DNA from 3 places in the Plantactinospora sp. DSM 117369 genome. Region 1 is predicted to be linked to each of the others. Evidence: riboswitches for the same ligand, from Rfam matches in the RefSeq annotation. Region 1 holds a riboswitch; each other region holds the start of a gene.

The links. A riboswitch is a leader RNA that binds a small molecule or an ion and turns the genes downstream of it on or off. The one in region 1 is predicted to bind cyclic di-AMP.
Region 2: it holds a riboswitch for cyclic di-AMP, as region 1 does, so the genes downstream of both, ACSMXO_RS11570 (C39 family peptidase) here and ACSMXO_RS35680 (coiled-coil domain-containing protein) in region 1, are expected to answer to the same signal.
Region 3: it holds a riboswitch for cyclic di-AMP, as region 1 does, so the genes downstream of both, ACSMXO_RS00550 (C40 family peptidase) here and ACSMXO_RS35680 (coiled-coil domain-containing protein) in region 1, are expected to answer to the same signal.

What each region holds. Positions count from the first base shown of each region.
Region 1 is NZ_CM132446.1:8,364,158-8,370,185, reverse strand. It holds gene ACSMXO_RS35700 (hypothetical protein) at 1-334, shown strand, start outside; gene ACSMXO_RS35695 (glycosyltransferase) at 509-1,630, shown strand; gene ACSMXO_RS35690 (polysaccharide deacetylase family protein) at 1,707-2,417, opposite strand; gene ACSMXO_RS35685 (SDR family oxidoreductase) at 2,627-3,655, shown strand; cyclic di-AMP (ydaO/yuaA leader) riboswitch at 3,909-4,042, shown strand; gene ACSMXO_RS35680 (coiled-coil domain-containing protein) at 4,046-5,065, shown strand; gene ACSMXO_RS35675 (O-acetyl-ADP-ribose deacetylase) at 5,162-5,689, shown strand; gene ACSMXO_RS35670 (hypothetical protein) at 5,875-6,028, shown strand, end outside.
Region 2 is NZ_CM132446.1:2,582,569-2,588,596, reverse strand. It holds gene ACSMXO_RS11585 (TetR/AcrR family transcriptional regulator) at 1-582, opposite strand, end outside; gene ACSMXO_RS11580 (hypothetical protein) at 592-915, shown strand; gene ACSMXO_RS11575 (DUF2269 domain-containing protein) at 1,008-1,535, shown strand; cyclic di-AMP (ydaO/yuaA leader) riboswitch at 1,767-1,910, shown strand; gene ACSMXO_RS11570 (C39 family peptidase) at 1,916-2,701, shown strand; gene ACSMXO_RS11565 (NADP-dependent oxidoreductase) at 3,069-4,028, opposite strand; gene ACSMXO_RS11560 (Gfo/Idh/MocA family protein) at 4,025-5,179, opposite strand; gene ACSMXO_RS11555 (TetR/AcrR family transcriptional regulator) at 5,263-5,844, opposite strand.
Region 3 is NZ_CM132446.1:120,973-126,452, reverse strand. It holds gene ACSMXO_RS00565 (zinc metalloprotease) at 1-657, shown strand, start outside; gene ACSMXO_RS00560 (pyridoxamine 5'-phosphate oxidase family protein) at 659-1,231, opposite strand; gene dcd (dCTP deaminase) at 1,332-1,910, shown strand; gene ACSMXO_RS00550 (C40 family peptidase) at 2,058-3,098, opposite strand; cyclic di-AMP (ydaO/yuaA leader) riboswitch at 3,111-3,251, opposite strand; gene ACSMXO_RS00545 (N-acetylmuramoyl-L-alanine amidase) at 3,518-5,480, shown strand, end outside.

The sequences.
Region 1 (6,028 bases):
TTACCACTGGCGGCAGCTGCGCATCGGACGGCACTGGAGCATGCTGGGTGGCCTCTTCGCCTTCGTCTGCTGGGGGATCTGGGCGATCTCGGCCCGGGGCGACCTGACCAGTCCGGTGGTCACCTTCGTGCTGACCCTCTTCGTCGCGGTCGGCCTCTTCGCGCTGGCCCGGCTGGTCGGCCGGGTGGTCTGGGAGCGCCAGCTCGGCCGGGTACGCCGCAGTGCCCGGGGCGCGCACCTGGTCACCGGGCTCTTCCTGGCCGGGGTCGGGGTGGCGTACCTGCGCCAGACCGAGTGGGTCGTCGACCTGTGGAACTGGGTGGCGGGGCTCTGAGCGGGGCCGTGCGGGTGACCGGCCGGGGCCGCCGGTCCGGTCCACCGGCCGATCCGGACAGGTGTTGATCGAAGCGACAAATCACAATTTGGTCACTCGACAGTTACTGAGCGCGTGGCGGTCGATTACTCGGCGCTACTATTCGGTCTCCGTCCTCCACCGGAGGTTGCCACGGTGACCCTGCTCAGCGTGATAGTCCCGGTCTACCAGGTGCGGGAGTACCTGGCCGACTGCCTGGACTCCATTCTCGACACGTCCTTCCGCGACCTTGAGCTGGTGGCGGTGGACGACGGTTCCAGCGACGGCAGCGCGGCGATCCTGGCCCGGTACGCCGAACGCGACTCCCGGCTGGTGGTGGTCACCCTCGGCCGCAACCAGGGGCTCGGGGCGGCCCGCAACGCCGGCCTGTCCCGGGCCACCGGCGAGTACGTCTGGTTCGTCGACGGCGACGACTGGCTGCCCGAGGGAAGCCTCAGTGCCGTCGCCGAGCGGCTGACCCGGACCCGGCCCGACCTGCTGGTCACCGCGTACACCCGGTACTACCCGAACGGCGGGACCCGGCACCTGTCGCTCTCCCAGGTCGGCGCCGGGAGTCCGGTGCCGGAGACGTTCACGCTGGGGGAGCGACCGGCCCTGCTGTCGGTGCTGCACATCACCTGCAACAAGGTGATCCGGCGCCGGTTCCTCCTCGACCTGGGTCTCACCTTCGGCCCCGGCTGGTACGAGGACGTCTCGTTCAGCTTCCCGCTGATGCTCGCCGCGCGGCGGATCACCCTGCTGGACCGGTGCTGCTACGCCTATCGGCAGCGCCCGGAGGGGGCGATCACCGCTACGGTCAGCGAGCGGCACTTCGAGGTCTTCGCGCACTGGGACCGTGTCCTGGCCGGCCTGGACGCCGACCCGGCGGTGCCGGCCGAGCTGCGACACCTGATCTTCCAGCGGATGATCTGGCACCTGTTGCAGGTGCTCGGCCATCCCCGGCGGGTGCCGCCGAGCCGCCGCCGCGAGTTCTTCGCCGAGATCGTCACCCGGTACCGGGCCCACCTGCCACCGGCCGGCTACCAGCCGCCGGGCGGCGCGGCTGGGCTCAAGCACCGGCTGGTGGGTCGCGGGGCGTACGGGCTCTTCACCGCGCTCCAGGCGGCGCGGCGGGCGCACGCCGGCGTGGTGACCCGGGCCCGGCACCCGCTCGCCGGCGCGCGGCAGGCGGCCAGCACCGCCGTACCGGCCGTACCGGCCCTACCGGGCAGCCGCGCCGAGGCGGTGCCCGGTGAGGTGACCGACCGGGTGGGCTGAGCACGCTCCCCGGGCGCGTCGCACTCGGCGCGCCGGTCGGGGCCGCCCTGTCCCGGAGGCGATCGCGGGCGCCGGATCAACCGTGTTCGCCGAGCGGGCCGACCCGCCAGCCCCGGCGGAGGCACTCCTCCAGCAGGTACGGCAGCGCGGCGAGGCTGGCCCGCCACGCACCCGGCGCGGAGGTGCAGTCGGAGTCGTGCAGCAGCACCGTGCCGCCACCGGCCAGCCCGCCGCGCAGCGTGTCGAGTACCGAGGAGCGGGTCGCCGACCGGGTCCAGTCCCGCCCCCAGCAGGTCCAGAGCACCGGGGTCAGGTCCAGCCGGCGCGCGGCCATCAGGGCGGCGGCGCTGAACACCCCGTACGGCGGGCGGAAGAACCGGGGTACCCGGCCGGTCACCGCACCGATCAGCTCGCGGGTCCGGGCCAGGTCGCGGTAGGTCGCGTGCGGGCCGCGGAGCAGCAGGTTCTGGTGCGCCCAGCCGTGCACCGCCACCTCGTGCCCGGCGGCGGCGAGGTCCAGGCCGAGCTCCGGTGCCCGGGCCAGCATCGACCCGAGCAGGAAGAACGTTGCGCGGGTCTGGTGCGCGGCCAGGGTCTCGACGAAGAGCGGGGTGGAGGCCGGGTCGGGGCCGTCGTCGAAGGTGAGCGCGACGTGCCCGGGGGAGCCGCGCCCGCTCAGCCGGGGGAAGAACCGCAGCCGTACTCCGGGCAGCACCGTCACTGCCGGCACCACCTGGGCGGCCAGCGCGGCACCGACGGTCGTCGCCGGTACCGCGCGTCCGCGCACTCGTTCCTCCACCCGCCGCACCATCGCGGACGCGGTTACCCGCGCGGCCGGTGTTCATCCTCACCCGGACGGGTGGCCTGCCCCGGTTGCTCCGGTCTCCGGCGCCTTCCGCGTTCCGTGCCGCCCTGCCCGATCGGCGGAGTTTGCCGGAGCTTCGGCCGGGTAGCCGGCGCCCGGCGATCCGGGGAGGTTCGGGACGGGGGAGCGGGATGCGCGGGCGACCTGCGGCGCGGGTAGCGGTGATCACCGGAGCGAGTGCCGGGGTCGGCCGGGCGACGGCCCGGCTGCTGGCCCGCCGGGGGATGCGGCTCGCCCTGCTGGCCCGGGGCGGGAGCGGCTTGCGGGGCGCGGCCGAGGACGTCCGCGCGGCCGGGGGTGTGGCGCTGCCGATCGAGACCGACGTGGCGGACCACCGCCAGATCGAGGCGGCGGCGGACCGGGTGACCAGCGAACTCGGGCCGATCGACCTGTGGGTCAACAACGCCATGGCCTCGGTGTTCGCGCCCTTCACGGAGATCGGGCCGGAGGAGTTCCGGCGGGTGACCGAGGTCTGCTATCTCGGGTACGTCCACGGCACCCGGGCCGCGCTCGACCGGATGTTGCCGCGCGGGACCGGCACGATCGTGCAGGTCGGGTCGGCACTGGCCTACCGGTCGATCCCGCTGCAGTCCGCGTACTGCGGCGCGAAGCACGCCATCGTCGGGTTCACCGAGTCGCTGCGCTGTGAACTGCTGCACGACCGGAGCCCGGTCCGGCTCACCATGGTGCACCTGCCGGCGCTGAACACCCCGCAGTTCGACTGGGTGCTGTCCCGGCTGCGCAACCGGGCCCGACCGGTACCACCGATCTACCAGCCCGAGTTGGCGGCCCGGGCCGTCATGTACGCGGCCGACCGGCCGGGCCGGCGGGAGTACTGGGTGGGCGCCTCGACCGTCGGCACCATCCTCGGCAACCGGTGCCTGCCCGGGCTGCTCGACCGGTACCTGGCCCGGACCGGGTACTCCGGCCAGCAGACGGAGCAGCCAGCCGACCGGAGCCGACCGGCCAACCTCTGGCACCCGGTCGACGACGGCACCGGGGCGGACCCGGGCGCACACGGCGCGTTCGACACGCCGTACCGGGCACGGAGTCCGCAACTCTGGCTGTCCCAGCACCGGGGCGCGGTGACAGCGGGTCTCCTCTCGGCCGGTACCGTGGCCGGTGTGCTGTTCGGCACAACGCCCTGGCGCAGGCGGTGACCGGAGAATCACCCACCGACCAACCTGGACGTGTTTCCGCACGTCGGACGGGTGGGAACGCGCTTGGTAAATAGCCGACAGCAGCTAGTCGATAATGGCGGGCAAAGCACGTCCTTCGATGCGTCCGACACGCGGTGATTACTGATAGTCGTTGTCTCGCAACGCCTTTAGCCGCGAACGGGTCTTGCCATTCCGGAAGTGAAACCGGGTATGCTGTCTGCCGTTCATAGCCGCCGGATACCGCGTGGTCCGGCGCTGATCGCCGCCTAATCGCCACACGGCGAGCCGGGGACCCACGCACCCCTGGGGTGAATCCGCGACAGCGGTAGGGACCACTTCCATCCCGAACCCGTCAGCTAACCCGGTCGGCGGCCGACGGAAGGGATACATGTGAGGGCACCCCTACGCCGAAGGCTGGCGACTGCCCTGGCACTGCTCACCGCCGCAGCTCTGGTCGTGGTTCCGTCGGAGGCGTCGGCGGCGCCCGCGCCGAAACCGGCCCCTCAGGAAGAGGCCGACTCGCCGGTGCTCGGGGACGTGCTCGCCAGCGCAGGTAAGCGGCTCGCCGAAGCGAAGGCCGAACGCACCAAGTCCCAGCGACGGCAGCAGCAGCTCGGCAACCAGTTGAAGCAGGCGGAGGCCCGGCTGGCGGCACTCACTCCGGAGGCGAGCGAGATCGCGGCCGAGTCCTACCGCAGCGGCAAGCTCAGCGCCATCGCGATGCTGCTGAGCAACGGCTCTGCCGACTCGTCCGATTCGTTCATGGAGCGGGCTTCGGCGCTCAACGAGCTGAACCTGTTCAACAACAGCAAGCTCCGGGCGCTCAACGCGGCGCGGGACGAGGTCGGCGCGGCCAAGAAGGCGATCGACGAGGAGGTCGCCAAGCAGGCCGCGCAAGAGAAGATCATCAAGAAGCAGCAGTCGGACGCGAAGAAGGCGCTCGCCCTGGTGGGCGGCAACTCGCGCCCCGACAAGGGTCTGGTGGCGGCAACCTCGCCGGTCGCCCGGCCCGGGCCGGGGATGGCGGACGGCTTCCCGGGGCTGCCCTGCAACCGGGACGACCCGACCACCGGCGGCTGCATCACCGCCCGGACGCTGCACATGTACAACGAGGTGCGCCGGGCGGGCTTCAAGAGGTTCGTCGGCTGCTTCCGGCCCGGTGGTCCGTTCGAGCATCCGAAGGGCCGCGCCTGCGACTGGTCGCTGCGCAATTCCGGCTTCAGCCGGGCCGCCAACGACGACCAGATGAAGTACGGCAACGACCTGGCCGCGTTCCTGATCCGCAACGCGGACCGGCTCGGCATCCTCTACGTGATCTGGTACAAGGAGATTTGGTTCCCGGACGAGGGCTGGAGTTCCTACAGCGGTCCGAGTGACCACACCGACCACGTGCACGTCTCCATGCTGTAGGCCCGAGCCACCCCGACCGCCCCGTCACCTGCCCGCCAGGTGACGGGGCGGTCGCGTTGGGCGGACATGTCGCGCGCCGGCTGGCATCATCGGCGGATGGCCGTCATCGAAGTCGTCCGGGGCGACATCACCCGGGAGCGCGTGGACGCGATCGTCACCGCGGCCAACGAGTCGCTGCTCGGCGGCGGTGGCGTGGACGGTGCCATCCACCGGGCGGCCGGGCCCCGACTGGCCGAGGCGGGCGGGGCGATCGGCCCCTGCGCGCCCGGCGAGGCGGTGGCGACCCCGGCGTTCGACCTCGACCCGCCGGTCCGGCACGTCATCCACACCGTCGGCCCGGTCTGGGAGGGCGGCGGGTACGGCGAGGCCGAGGTGCTCGCCTCCTGCTACCGCCGCTGTCTGGCGGTCGCCGACGAGGTGGGCGCGCGCAGCGTGGCCTTTCCGGCCATCGCCACCGGGGTCTACGGGTTTCCGGCCGACCAGGCGGCGCGGATAGCGGTCGACACGCTCCGGTCCACGCCCTCGGTGGTCGAGACGATCCGGCTGGTCGCCTTCGACGAGCAGACCGGCACGCTGCTGCGGGCGGCCCTCGACCGGACGAACCCGGCCGCACCACCGGGCTGACTGCCCCCGTCCGGCGGCCGGCGACGGCCGGGGAGTCTGGCTCAGCCTCACCACGCAGGGCTGCCGCGCGGCCGACCGGCTCGCCGCCGCCCGGGAGGCCCGGTTCACCGCGCTGCTCGACCGGATTCCACCCGACGAACGGCCGGCGATCCTGGCCGCCGTGCGACGACTCGCGGAGGCTGCCGATGACCACTGACAAGCCGATGACCAGCACGGACCCCACTTCGTACCGTCCGGGACGCCGCCGGGTCGTGCTGGGCTGCACCGCCGGGCTGGCTGCCCTCGCGGTGGCCGCCGCCGTACTGTTCGCCGTCGACCGGGGGCGTGACGAGGGCGCTC
Region 2 (6,028 bases), 4.2 Mb from region 1:
CCGTAGCCCCGTCAAGGTGACGGTGACCAGGCGCGTCACCGCCGCCTCGGACGGCAGGCCGCCGGCTGCGGTGAGCGCGCCCAGACAGTAGGCCGCGAGCTCCTCTGGCGCGACATCTCCGCGAACGTCGCCTACGGCGGCGGCCTCGGCACACAGGTCCCGGACCAGATCGTGGAGCTCGCGCTGGGCCTGTGCGAGTTGTTCTCCGCGATGCAACACCGCGGAAAGATCACCGCCGTGCCGCCCACGCTCGTGGACGATGCGCGCGTAGTGCTCCAGCACCGCGCTGAGCTGCTCGCCGGGCCGGCCGGGCTGGTTGCGGCGCTCGGCGAGCTGGTCGAGGTGCCCGGCCACGTGTCGCTCGTGCCACGCCCGCAGGATCGCCTCGACGTCCGGGAAGTACTTGTACAGCGTCGCCCGCCCGATGCCGACCTTCTCCGCGACCTGCGACATCGTCACCGACAGCGGCCCGTGCGCGGCCGCCAGCGACCAGGTCGCGTCCAGAATCGCGTCGCGGACATCGCGCCGGTGCGCCTCGATCGTCTCGTTCCACAGTCTAGGCACGTCACCAGGATACACCATGACGATCCGATGACGATCTGGCTTGACAGCGACAGTCTGTCTCGTAAAACTGGGGTCGAATCCGGATCACGACAAACTCGTACCTGCCTCGGAGAACCCATGCCTGACTCACCTGGCCACGCCGCCCTCGATCCCGGCACCAGCCGCGCAGCCACCCCAGCCTGGGTGAAAGTGTTCGGTATCGGCATCGGTGCGCTGGTGCTGCTGCTCCTCCTCGGGATGTTCGCCGGCGGTGGCCACGGCCCCAGCCGTCACCTGCCCACCGGTGACACCCCCACCTCCGGCGTGCCCGGCACATCCGGCGGTCACATGCCGCCCGACGGCGGCCATTGAACCTTTTTCAACCTGGACCGCGCGACGCTCACGCACCGCGTCCGACCTTGCGGTCCGCCGGACCGCAAGGGGAGGTTGAAAAAGGTTCATTGATGATGGGTCCCCGCCTGCGCCGGTTCGCGCTTACCGCGCATGTCACGTTCTCCGTCGGCTGGCTCGGCGCCGTCCTGGTCTTCGTCGTCCTCGCCGCCGTCGGGCTAGCCAACCAGGACACGCAGCTGGTACGAGCCGCCTACCTGGCGATGGAACCGGTCACCTGGTACGCCCTCGTGCCCCTGAGCATCGCCTCGCTCGTGACCGGAATCGTCCAGGCATCAGGCACCAGTTGGGGCCTCACCCGACACTACTGGGTTCTGTTCAAACTCATCCTGAACATCCTGGCCACCGCCGTCCTGCTGATGTACACGCAGACAGTCGGCCACATCGCGCAAGCGGCCACCGACCCGGCGTTGCCGGGAAACGACCTGCGTGCCTTGGGAACCTCGCCGCTGCTTCACGGGACCGCCGCGCTGCTGCTTCTGCTCGTCGCCACCATCCTGTCCGTGTACAAGCCGCGCGGCGCTATCTCGTACCGGACGGACCGACGCCGCATGCGACGAGGAGCACTCGCGCTTCGATAGCGGCCTGCGCCAGCCGTGCTGACGGTCGACCGCCTTCACGGCCGGTATCACCGGAGGACCCGTTCGTGACGTTTTCCAACATCCTTTACGTCGCTGCGTATACCTGGCCGGGAACGCACGCGATGTGAGTGCGGTGGCTCACATGATTGGGTGAGCGTTTGGCATCCCTGATCGGCTCCTCGTAGCGTCGGCGCCGCCTGATTCGGTTGTCAGTCATTGACCAATGGCGTCGAATCGGGCCCGCCTAATCGCTTTCAGCGAGCCGGGGACCCATCGCATCTTGGGGTGAATCCGTAGGCCAAGAGGCCAGGTAGGGCATCCTCTTTCCCCGCCCGAACCCGTCAGCTAACCCGGTCGGCGGCATGGGAAGGAGACCGTGCATGCTCGAAGAACCATCGCGTAGCCTGTTCCGACCTGGCGCCCTTCGCCGGGCACAGAGGCTGGGCCTATTGTCCGCCGCCGTCGTGACAGCCGCGACAGCCGCGACAGCCGGAGCCCTGCTCAACCAACCGCCAGAGGGAACCTCCAGCGGCGCCACAGCGCAGTCACTTGTTCCGGCCGCCGCCGACCCGGACACCGGGGCGTCGACCGGTCCTGAATCCCGTTCGGTGGCACCTGCCGACGAGCCGTCACAACCGGCGCAGCCCGATGCTCCCGCAGAAAAAGTGCTCGACGCGTCCTTCGAGTATCAGCCCAACTTCTATTACTGCGGGCCCGCCGCGGTGCGTAACGCACTCAGCGCTCGTGGAATCGATGTGAGCCAGGACCAGCTTGCCCGGGGCCTGCGAACCACGGTCAACGGCACTGACTCCGCCGAGGACACGACTCGTGTGCTCAACGAGATGGTCGGAAGCAACTGGTACCGCACCCGGATGATTCCGGGACAGGACGCGACACCCGCGCAGATGGATCGACTCCAGGCCGACGTGGTGCGGGCGACCAGCAACGGCTACGCCATCGTGGCGAACATCGCCGGCGGCGCCACCGATGCCGACGGGACGTGGCATGACTTCCCGGGCGGGCACTACATCGCACTCGTCGGCTACAGCGACGACGGGCGCATGGTGAAGGTGTCGGACTCATCGGGGATGTTCGGTCCGGCCAGCTACTGGATGAGCACCATCAACATGGCGAACTGGATCGGAACCCGCGGCTACTCCGCCTGATCACCCCACCCTTCGGCCCACAGACGAGGTCGACGGGCAAGCTGCCGGTGGCCGGTGCAACCGCTGGCCTACCGGCAGCGTCGCCGCGACAGTGGCTACCACCTGTTCCTGAAGGCACGCCGGAATCTGCCTCTGGCGCCCCGCTGGACGTCTGTGTCAGCCGGGGGCGGTTGAAGGTGGGGCGTTGTTGTCGGCGGGCGGGGCCGCCGCCGCGGCCCGTCACCTTCGGCGAACTGGGCCGCCACGACCCGCCAGCACACCCCGCCCGATGGGAGGGCTTCCGGTAGGCCGCGTCGACCTCGGCTGGTGTCCCACCGCCGGGACGCGATCCCGGTCTGGTGCCGTGGCCACCGGCTCGCCAGCGGGCTCACAACTCGATGACGAGTCGGCCCCGGACGCCGCCGGCCGCCAGGAGCCGATGGGCTTGCGCCGCCTGCTCCGGCGGGAAGGTGTCGGCGACTCGGAGGCTGAGCCGTCCTTCGTCGGCGAGCCGGCGGAGCAGGTCGAGTTTGTCGCGTCGCCCGTCGTAGTCGTGCACGTAGGCGTAGACGAGGGTCACGCCGCGCGTCGCGGCCGCCCGCTCGAACGCCGGGTGGTCCGGCACGCCGCGTACGTAGGCCAGGGAGCCGCCACGGCGGATGGCCGTGAGCAGCGGGGCGCCGATGATCGCGGTGTCGACGACCGCGTCGACACCGTCGGTGGTGAGCGCGCGGAAGCGATCGGCGACCCCAGGCCCGCGGGCGACGGTGCGGTCGGCGCCCAGCGACGCGACGAGGTCGGCGTCTTGTGGGGCGGCGTCGGCCAGCACGCGGTGCCCGGCGGCCTTGGCCAGTTGTACGGCGTAGCCTCCGACCGCCCCGGCCGCGCCGGTGACGGCGAGGGTGCTGCCCGGGGTCAGGCGTAGCTGGTCAAGGGCATGCAGGGCGGTGAGCCCGTTCATCGGGAGCGTGGCCGCCTCGGCGTGACTCGCCCCGGCCGGTGCCGGGACGACCCACGACTCGGGAAGCACGACCCATTCGGCGTACCCGCCGCCGGCCGGGCGGGTGGGGTTGACCATTGCCATCACGCGGTCGCCGATAGCGAGGCGGCGGTTGGTGCCGGAGCTGATCTCGTCGATGGTGCCGGCGACATCCAGGCCGGGGATGACCGGTTCCGTTCCGCGTTGCCGGATAGGCGTCACGCCGGCCCGGATCAGGGTGTCGGCGGGGTTGACGGCCGCGGCGCGTACCCGGATCCGGACCTCGCCCGGTCCGGCGTGCGGAGTCGGCCGCTCGACGACCTCCAGTACCTCGGGTCCGCCGTGGCGCAGCAGCCCTATCGCTCTCACGTCATTGACTCCGACTGTTCAGGGCGGCCGGCGCCAGGGCGCCGGCCGGTGGTTGGTCCCTTCAGGGATCGGGCGACGCCGGTGTGCGAGGAGCGTTCGACGGCGTCGATGAGGCGGTGCCGGTTGAGAGCGTGCTCGAAGTCGGGCACGGTATGGGTGCCGTCGGCCAGGTCGCGGGCGAACTGCGCGTAGAGCCGCGCGACGCTTCCGGCCGGGGTCTGGGCCAGGTCCGTGGGGATCCCGTCCGAGTAGGACGGGGGAACTTCGATGGTGGTGGCGGTGGTGTCCGCGCCGCGGCCACCGGCGAGGGTGAGCTGGGCGACTTGCATGTTGCCCCAGGCCGAGGTCAGGACGAGGTCGCCGTCGGTGCCGTTGATCTCCCATCGGAGGTTGTCGCCGCGTGACGCGCCGCCGCGATAGAAGACCGAGGCGGCCGCACCGGAGGTGAGCGTGCCGATCAGGGCGACCTGATCGGGCACCGTGACCGGGATCCTGCTGCCGTCCTCGGTGACGGTCGCCTCCTTGCGTCCCACCACGAGGTTGGCCGCGACCGTGTCGAACTCGCCGAGTACGAAATGCAGCGGGTCGAGGGCGTGCAGCGTGGCGGAGGTGAGCGGGGTGGCGCCGTTGGCGTTGTCGAACCAGTAGGCCTGGTTGTGGCTGTCCACCTCGCCGCCCCAGACCATGCCGGAGCCGACCAGTGTGGTGCCGAGCACCTCGCCGACGTACCCGTCGCGAACCAGGTCTGCGGCGTGCTGGACCTCGGGGGCGTATCGTCCCTGGAGCCCGACCACGGTACGGGCGCCGGCCCGGCGGGCCAGTTCGGCGAGGCGCTCCGCTTCGGCCAGGCCGTTGGCGAGCGGCCACTCGCTGTAGACCATCTTGCCCGCCTGGAGAGCTGCCGAGATCAGCTCGAAGTGCTGGGTGACCTGGACCGCGACGACGACCAGCTCGACCCGGGGATCGGCGAGAAGGCGGCGGTGGTCGTCGTATCCGGGCACCCCGTACTTGGCCGCCGCAGCCTCCGCCGAGCTACGACGGGACGTGCTGACCGCATGCAGTTCGAACGCCGGCGACGCCGCGATCACCGGAATGTGCGAGACCGACGCCCACGCGCCGGGCCCGATGATGCCTACGCCTGTCGGTTTCATCCTTCTTCCTTCGAAAAGGTATCTTGAGCGAGCGTTACAGGATTTGGGAACGGCAAAAGGCCGGACCGCGCCCGGGGAACCGGTCAGTCCAGGCAACTCAGCGCGACCTCGGCGGACCGCATCAAGGTGGCCCGGTCGGGGTTGATCCCGCCCATCACCCGCAGGCCCTGGAGGCTGGTCACCAGGAACGTAGCGAGGTCGGTGGCGCTGCGGTCGGCCGGGATCTGACCGCGTAGCTGGCCCTCGGCGAGCACGTCGAAGAGGGCGGACTCCAGCGATCGAGTCGTCGACCGGAGCCGCTCGGCGACCCGCGGGTCGTCCCGGGCCCGCTCGATCGTGGCGCCGACGATCAGACATGCCAGGCGTTTCCCGTCCCGGGCGATCTCATCCACCGCGCCGACGAAAACCTCGCGGATGACCTCTCGGGCGTCGTTGCCCGAGCGCAGCATGTCGATCAGTGGCGTCGCGTACCGCTGCCGGTAGAGGTCGAGCGCGGCCAGGTATAGCCCTTCCTTGCTGCCGAAGGCGGCATAGATCGAGCCGCTGCCCAGGCCGGTCGCCTTGGTCAGGTCGCGGATCGAGGTCCCTTCGTAGCCGTTGCGCCGGAACGCCTCCATGGCCGCGGCTACCGCCGCGTCAAAGTCGAACTCCCGGGTACGGGCCATGCGCCTACCGTACGGCTAACTGGAACGATCGCCAAATAATTGTGCCTCCGCTCACCCCCCGCACCCCAAGGTCCACGCATTTGCGAGCAGGAAGGGCCTACCTGCGAGAGCCGTTACCTGTGCTCCCCGACGGGCCTGTCTTTCCCCCCGTCGCGGGCGCGGCGGCCAGCGGCCGGCGTAGGCC
Region 3 (5,480 bases), 1.7 Mb from region 1:
TTCCACGTGATCAGCGAGCGGCGGACCCGGGCCGACGGGGACATCCCACTGTCACTGATCAACACCCAACTGAAGGTGTTGAACGACTCGTTCGGCGGGCGTACCGGTGGGGCCTGGACGCCGTTCCATTTCAGGCTGAGGAAGGTGAACCGGGTGGTGAACCCGGCCTGGTATCCGATCGTGCCGGAGAGCCCGGCGGAGGCGCAGATGAAGCGTGCGCTGCGGGTCGGCGGCAAGCACACCCTGAACGTCTACACCGGACTACTGGACGACGAACTGCTCGGCTGGGCGTCCTTTCCGAAGCGCGAGTTCGACCCGCACGACGGGGTGGTGGTACTCGCCGAGTCGCTGCCGGGCGGCACGGCGGCGCCGTACAACGCGGGTGACACCGCAACCCACGAGATCGGACACTGGCTGAACCTCTACCACACCTTCCAGGAGGGCTGCGCGGGTCGAGGCGATCACGTCTTCGACACGCCCGCCGAGGCGGAGCCGGGCTTCGGCTGCCCGCAGCGACGGGACACCTGCACGACAAGGCCGGGCCTCGACCCGATCCACAACTTCATGGACTACTCGGTCGACGCCTGCATGTACGAGTTCACCTTTGGGCAGGCGCTCCGGATGCTCAGGGCGTGGAAGGCGTTCCGCGAGCCGTAGGTCAGGACGCCGGGACCGGCGCCTCTTCGACGGCCCGGCGCCGGCCGCGTCGCTTTGGCGCGGCGGCGGCACTGCCCTCGGGACCGCCGGCCGCGCCGGCCGGGTCGAGCCAGACCTGCACGGCGGGACGCTCGGACCGGTCTCCGGCGGCAAGCGGCGTGGCGCCGTTGCTGCCGTGCCGGGCAACCATCGCCACGTCGACGGTGAACTCGAAGAGCCGCCAGTCGACCTGCGGTGCGGCCCGCAGGTTGCCGGCGAGCTGGTCCACCCGCGCCTGGTCGGTCACCGGTCGGGCCCGGCCGGCGACGTACGCCTCGTCGTCGCTGTCCTCGGGAGGGAACGAGTGCAGCGCGTAGCGCCCGTCCCGTTCGAGGTCGCGCCGCTTCGGAGAGTCGACGACGAAACAGAAGAGTCCCTCGTCGGTGATGACCGGGGACACCGGGTGCACGCGCGGCCCACCGTCGGCGCGCACGGTCGCCAGGTAGCCGAGACCCGGGCCGTACTGCTGGATGAGGACGCGGATCGCGTCGGCGAGTCGGGGCTCGTCAGAGGCGAATTCGGACCAGGATGCCATGGGTACATTCTATCGAACACATGTTCGATCACCTACCCCGATCCCACCCATCGGCGAGGTCGCGGCCCGTCGACTTCGCACGACTCGCTAAGGTGATCCGGTGCTGCTCTCCGACCACGACCTAGTGATCGAGATCAAGGCGGGCACGCTCGCGCTCGAGCCGTTCGAGCCCGCGCTGGTGCAGCCGTCGAGCATCGACGTACGCCTGGACCGGCTCTTCCGGGTCTTCAACAACCACCTCTACACGCACATCGACCCGGCGGTGCAGCAGGACGACCTGACCTCGCTGGTCGACGTGCCGGACGGCGAGCCGTTCGTGCTGCACCCGGGTGAGTTCGTGCTCGCCTCCACGCTGGAGGTGATCTCCCTCGGCGACCAGCTGGCGGGAAGACTCGAAGGAAAATCGAGTCTGGGCCGGCTCGGCCTGCTCACCCACTCGACCGCGGGCTTCATCGACCCCGGCTTCTCCGGGCACGTCACGCTGGAGCTGTCGAACGTGGCCAACCTGCCGATCCGGCTCTGGCCCGGGATGAAGATCGGTCAGCTCTGCATCTTCCGGCTCTCGTCGCCGTCCGCCCACCCGTACGGGTCGGCCGTCTACGGCTCGCGCTACCAGGGGCAGCGCGGCCCCACCCCGAGCCGCTCCTGGCAGAACTGGCGCACCTGGCCCACCCGCTGACGCCGCGGTCGACAGCAGCAGCACACCGGCACCGAACGGCCCGGACCGGGCCCGACCGGAAGCTGGAACGCGAACAGAACCGAATGGCAAGAACCCCCGCCGCACCTGCGCGACGGGGGTTCTGCCGTTGACTCGGTCCGGCAGGCGTCAGCCGGGTCTGCCGAAGCTGTGGATCTCGCCGTCGTCCATCCGCTTCATCTTGATGGGTTCGCCGGCCCGGGAGGCGTGCACGATCCAGCCGTCGCCGACGTACATGCCGACGTGGCTGAGGTCGGCGTAGTAGAAGACCAGGTCACCGGGGCGTAGCGCGGAGCGGCTGATGCTGGCCGTCTGGCTGCGCTGCGCCCGGGCGTTGTGCGGCAGCGACACGCCGCCCTGGTTCCAGGCCGCCAGGGTCAGGCCAGAGCAGTCGTACGAGCCGGGGCCTTCGGCACCCCACTTGTACGGCTTGCCGATCTGGGCACAGGCGAACTTGACCGCCTTGCCGGCCGCACCTCCAGGGTAGGTGGCCGGGCAGGGTGCGGGCCGCAGCGGGCCGGCCGAGCCGTTCCCGTACGCCTGGATCCGCAGCTTCTGCAACCGCTCGACCTCGGCGTCGATCTCCTTCTTCTTCGCCGCCAGCTCTTTCTCGGTCTTGGTCAACTGGCTGACCAGCCGGTCCAGCGGAGCCTTCTGGGAGGCGTACTTGTCCTTGAGGTCGACGACCGCCTGCACCTCGCGCTGCTGCTGCCGCGCGAACTGGTCGAGCACCGAGAGCTGGCCGACCAGCGCGGTCGGCGACTTCGAGGTGAGCAGGGCGTTGACCGCCGAGGCCTTGTCACCCTTGTACGCCTGCACCGCGAAGTCGCTCACCCGGTTCATCGCGGCGTCGATCTGCGACTGGAGCGGGGCGATCTTCTTCTGCAGGGCGGCGGCCTGCTTCTTCTTCGCGGCCAGGTCCTGCCGGGTGGCGTTGTGCTTCTCGACGACCGGCTCCAGCTTGCGCCAGGCGGTGTCGATCTGCTGCTCGATCTCGGCCACCGACGGTTCGGCGAGCGCCGGCGTCGTGCCGGTGAGCAACACCGCGGCGCTGGCCAGTGCGGTGAGCGCGATGGCGAGAATGGACCTTCGAGGGCGCGGTTTCGCGTTCCCGGCGTCGGTGGATGCCGACCGGAGGGATGGCGACCGCGACGGGGCAGGGGGAGCCACCGGGGTCCGTACTCCTTCTTCCGTAGCCCGCCTACCGGGTTAGCTGACGGGTTCGGGCGGGAAGATTGTCGCCCTACCGCGTGAGACGCGGATTCACCCCATGAAGCTCGGGTCCCCGGTTCGCTGAGTGTGACGATTCGGCGGTGTCGAGACGTCGCCGCCCGGCTAGGCGGCCTGCCGTCGGCTCGACGGTCCCCAACACTAGAGAAGGGTGTTATCCAAACGCAACCCCGTGATCTGAGTCGATTCGTTAGGTATCGGACCGGTCGCTGACGGTGGGAGCCACTGGGACACGCCGAACACGCTGCGTGTCGGTGAAAGTTTTCTGCATAGCGACGAGCTCTGTCGGCAGGTATTGACGGGCACCGGTCCCGGGTGGAGGGTGATCTTCAGGCCCACCCCCGGCTCATGGAGGTTCGATGCTTCCCACCAGACACCCGCTGAGCAGGAGAATCGCGATCGGGGCCGCAGTCGTCGGCGCCGCCGCGCTGCTGCCGGCCAGCCCCGCGCCAGCCACCGTCACATCCCCCGACACCCGGCAACAGGAGTACGCCGCCGCGGCGGCCGAGTTCGGCGTACCCGAGAGCGTGCTGCTCGGCGTCTCCTATCTGGAATCTCGCTGGGACACGAACGCCGGCACGCCGAGCACCAGCGGCGGGTACGGCCCGATGCACCTGACCGACGTCGCCGGGCTGGCCGCCGAGCCGGAACACCCCGAGCACGGCGAGGACCGGCGCGGTGACGACGCCCGACCCGCCCGACCGGTGACCGGACCGGCCGGGCCGTACGCCGACCGGACCGGCGACGCACCGCCCGGCGGGCAGACCCTGGACGCCGCCGCCGCGCTGACCGGGGTCGACGAACACCTACTCCGCGCCGAACCGGCGGCGAACATCCGGGGCGGGGCGGCGCTGCTGGCGTCGTACCAGCAGGCGCTGGCCGCGCCGACAGGCCCGGCCAGCGACCCGGCGGCCTGGTACGGCGCGGTGGCCCGGTACGCCGGCAGCGACCGCGCGGATGCCGCGGCGGCCTTCGCCGACGAGGTGTACCGGACCCTCGCCGAGGGCGCCACCCGGACCACCGACGACGGCCATCGGATCACCCTGCCCGGCCGCCCCGGGATCGCACCGCAGCGCTCCTGGTTGGACCGGCTCGGCCTGCCCGGCACGCCCCGTCCGGACGGGCTGGAGTGCCCGCGCGACATCTCCTGCGAGTGGATTCCGGCCCCCTACCAGGCGTTCGGGGACGGCGACTACGGCAACCACGACCTCTCCGACCGGCCGGGCCGGCAGAAGATCGAGTACATCGTCATCCACGACACCGAGGGCAGCTACGACACCACGCTGCGGCTGGTGCAGGACCCGACCTACGTGAGCTGGCAGTACACGCTCCGCTCGGCGGACGGGCACATCGCGCAGCACGTGAAGGGCAAGGACGTGGCCTGGCACGCCGGCAACTGGTACGTCAACGCCAAGGCGATCGGCCTCGAACACGAGGGCTTCGCCGCCCAGGGCACCTGGTACACCGAGGCGATGTACCGGACCTCGGCCAAACTCGTCCGCTACCTCGCCGACCGGTACGACATCCCGCTGGACCGCGACCACGTCATCGGGCACGACAACGTCCCGGGCATCCTGCCGGCGAACGTGCGCGGCATGCACTGGGATCCGGGCCCGTACTGGGACTGGTCGCACTACTTCGACCTGCTCAAGGCGCCGTTCCGGGGCATCGGCCTGCCCGCCGCCGGCCTGGTCACCATCGATCCGGACTTCGCCACCAACCGGCCGGCCTTCACCGGCTGCGAGACCGCCGGGGTGCCGTGCCCGGCCCGGGGATCGTCGTCGGTGATCCTGCGTACCGCGCCGGCCGCCGACGCGCCGCTGGTGAACGACATCGCGCTGCGCCCGGACGGCACCCCGAACACCATGCACATCTCCGACCACGGTGCCCGGGCCTCGGCCGGCCAGACCTACGCGCTCGCCGGCCGGCAGGGCGACTGGACGGCGATCTGGTATCTCGGGCAGAAGGCGTGGTTCCACAACCCGAGGAGCAACCCGACCGCGAAGTGGGCGCTCGGGCTGGTCGCGACGCCGAAGCCGGGCCGGGCGACGATCCCGGTGTACGGCAGGGCGTACCCGGAGCCGGACGCCTATCCGGCCGGCGTGCCGGTGCAGGCGGTCACGCCGTTGCAGTACACCCTCGCCGCCGGGCAGCGGTACGCCGTCGGCAACGTGCTGCCCAGCGAGTACTACCGGGCCACCACCTTCGACGGCTCGTCACCCGGTGACTGGACGGTGGTCCGGGGCGACCTGAGGTACGTCCAGATCCAGTTCGGTCACCGGATCATGTTCGTCAACGCCGACGACGTACACCTGCTGCCGT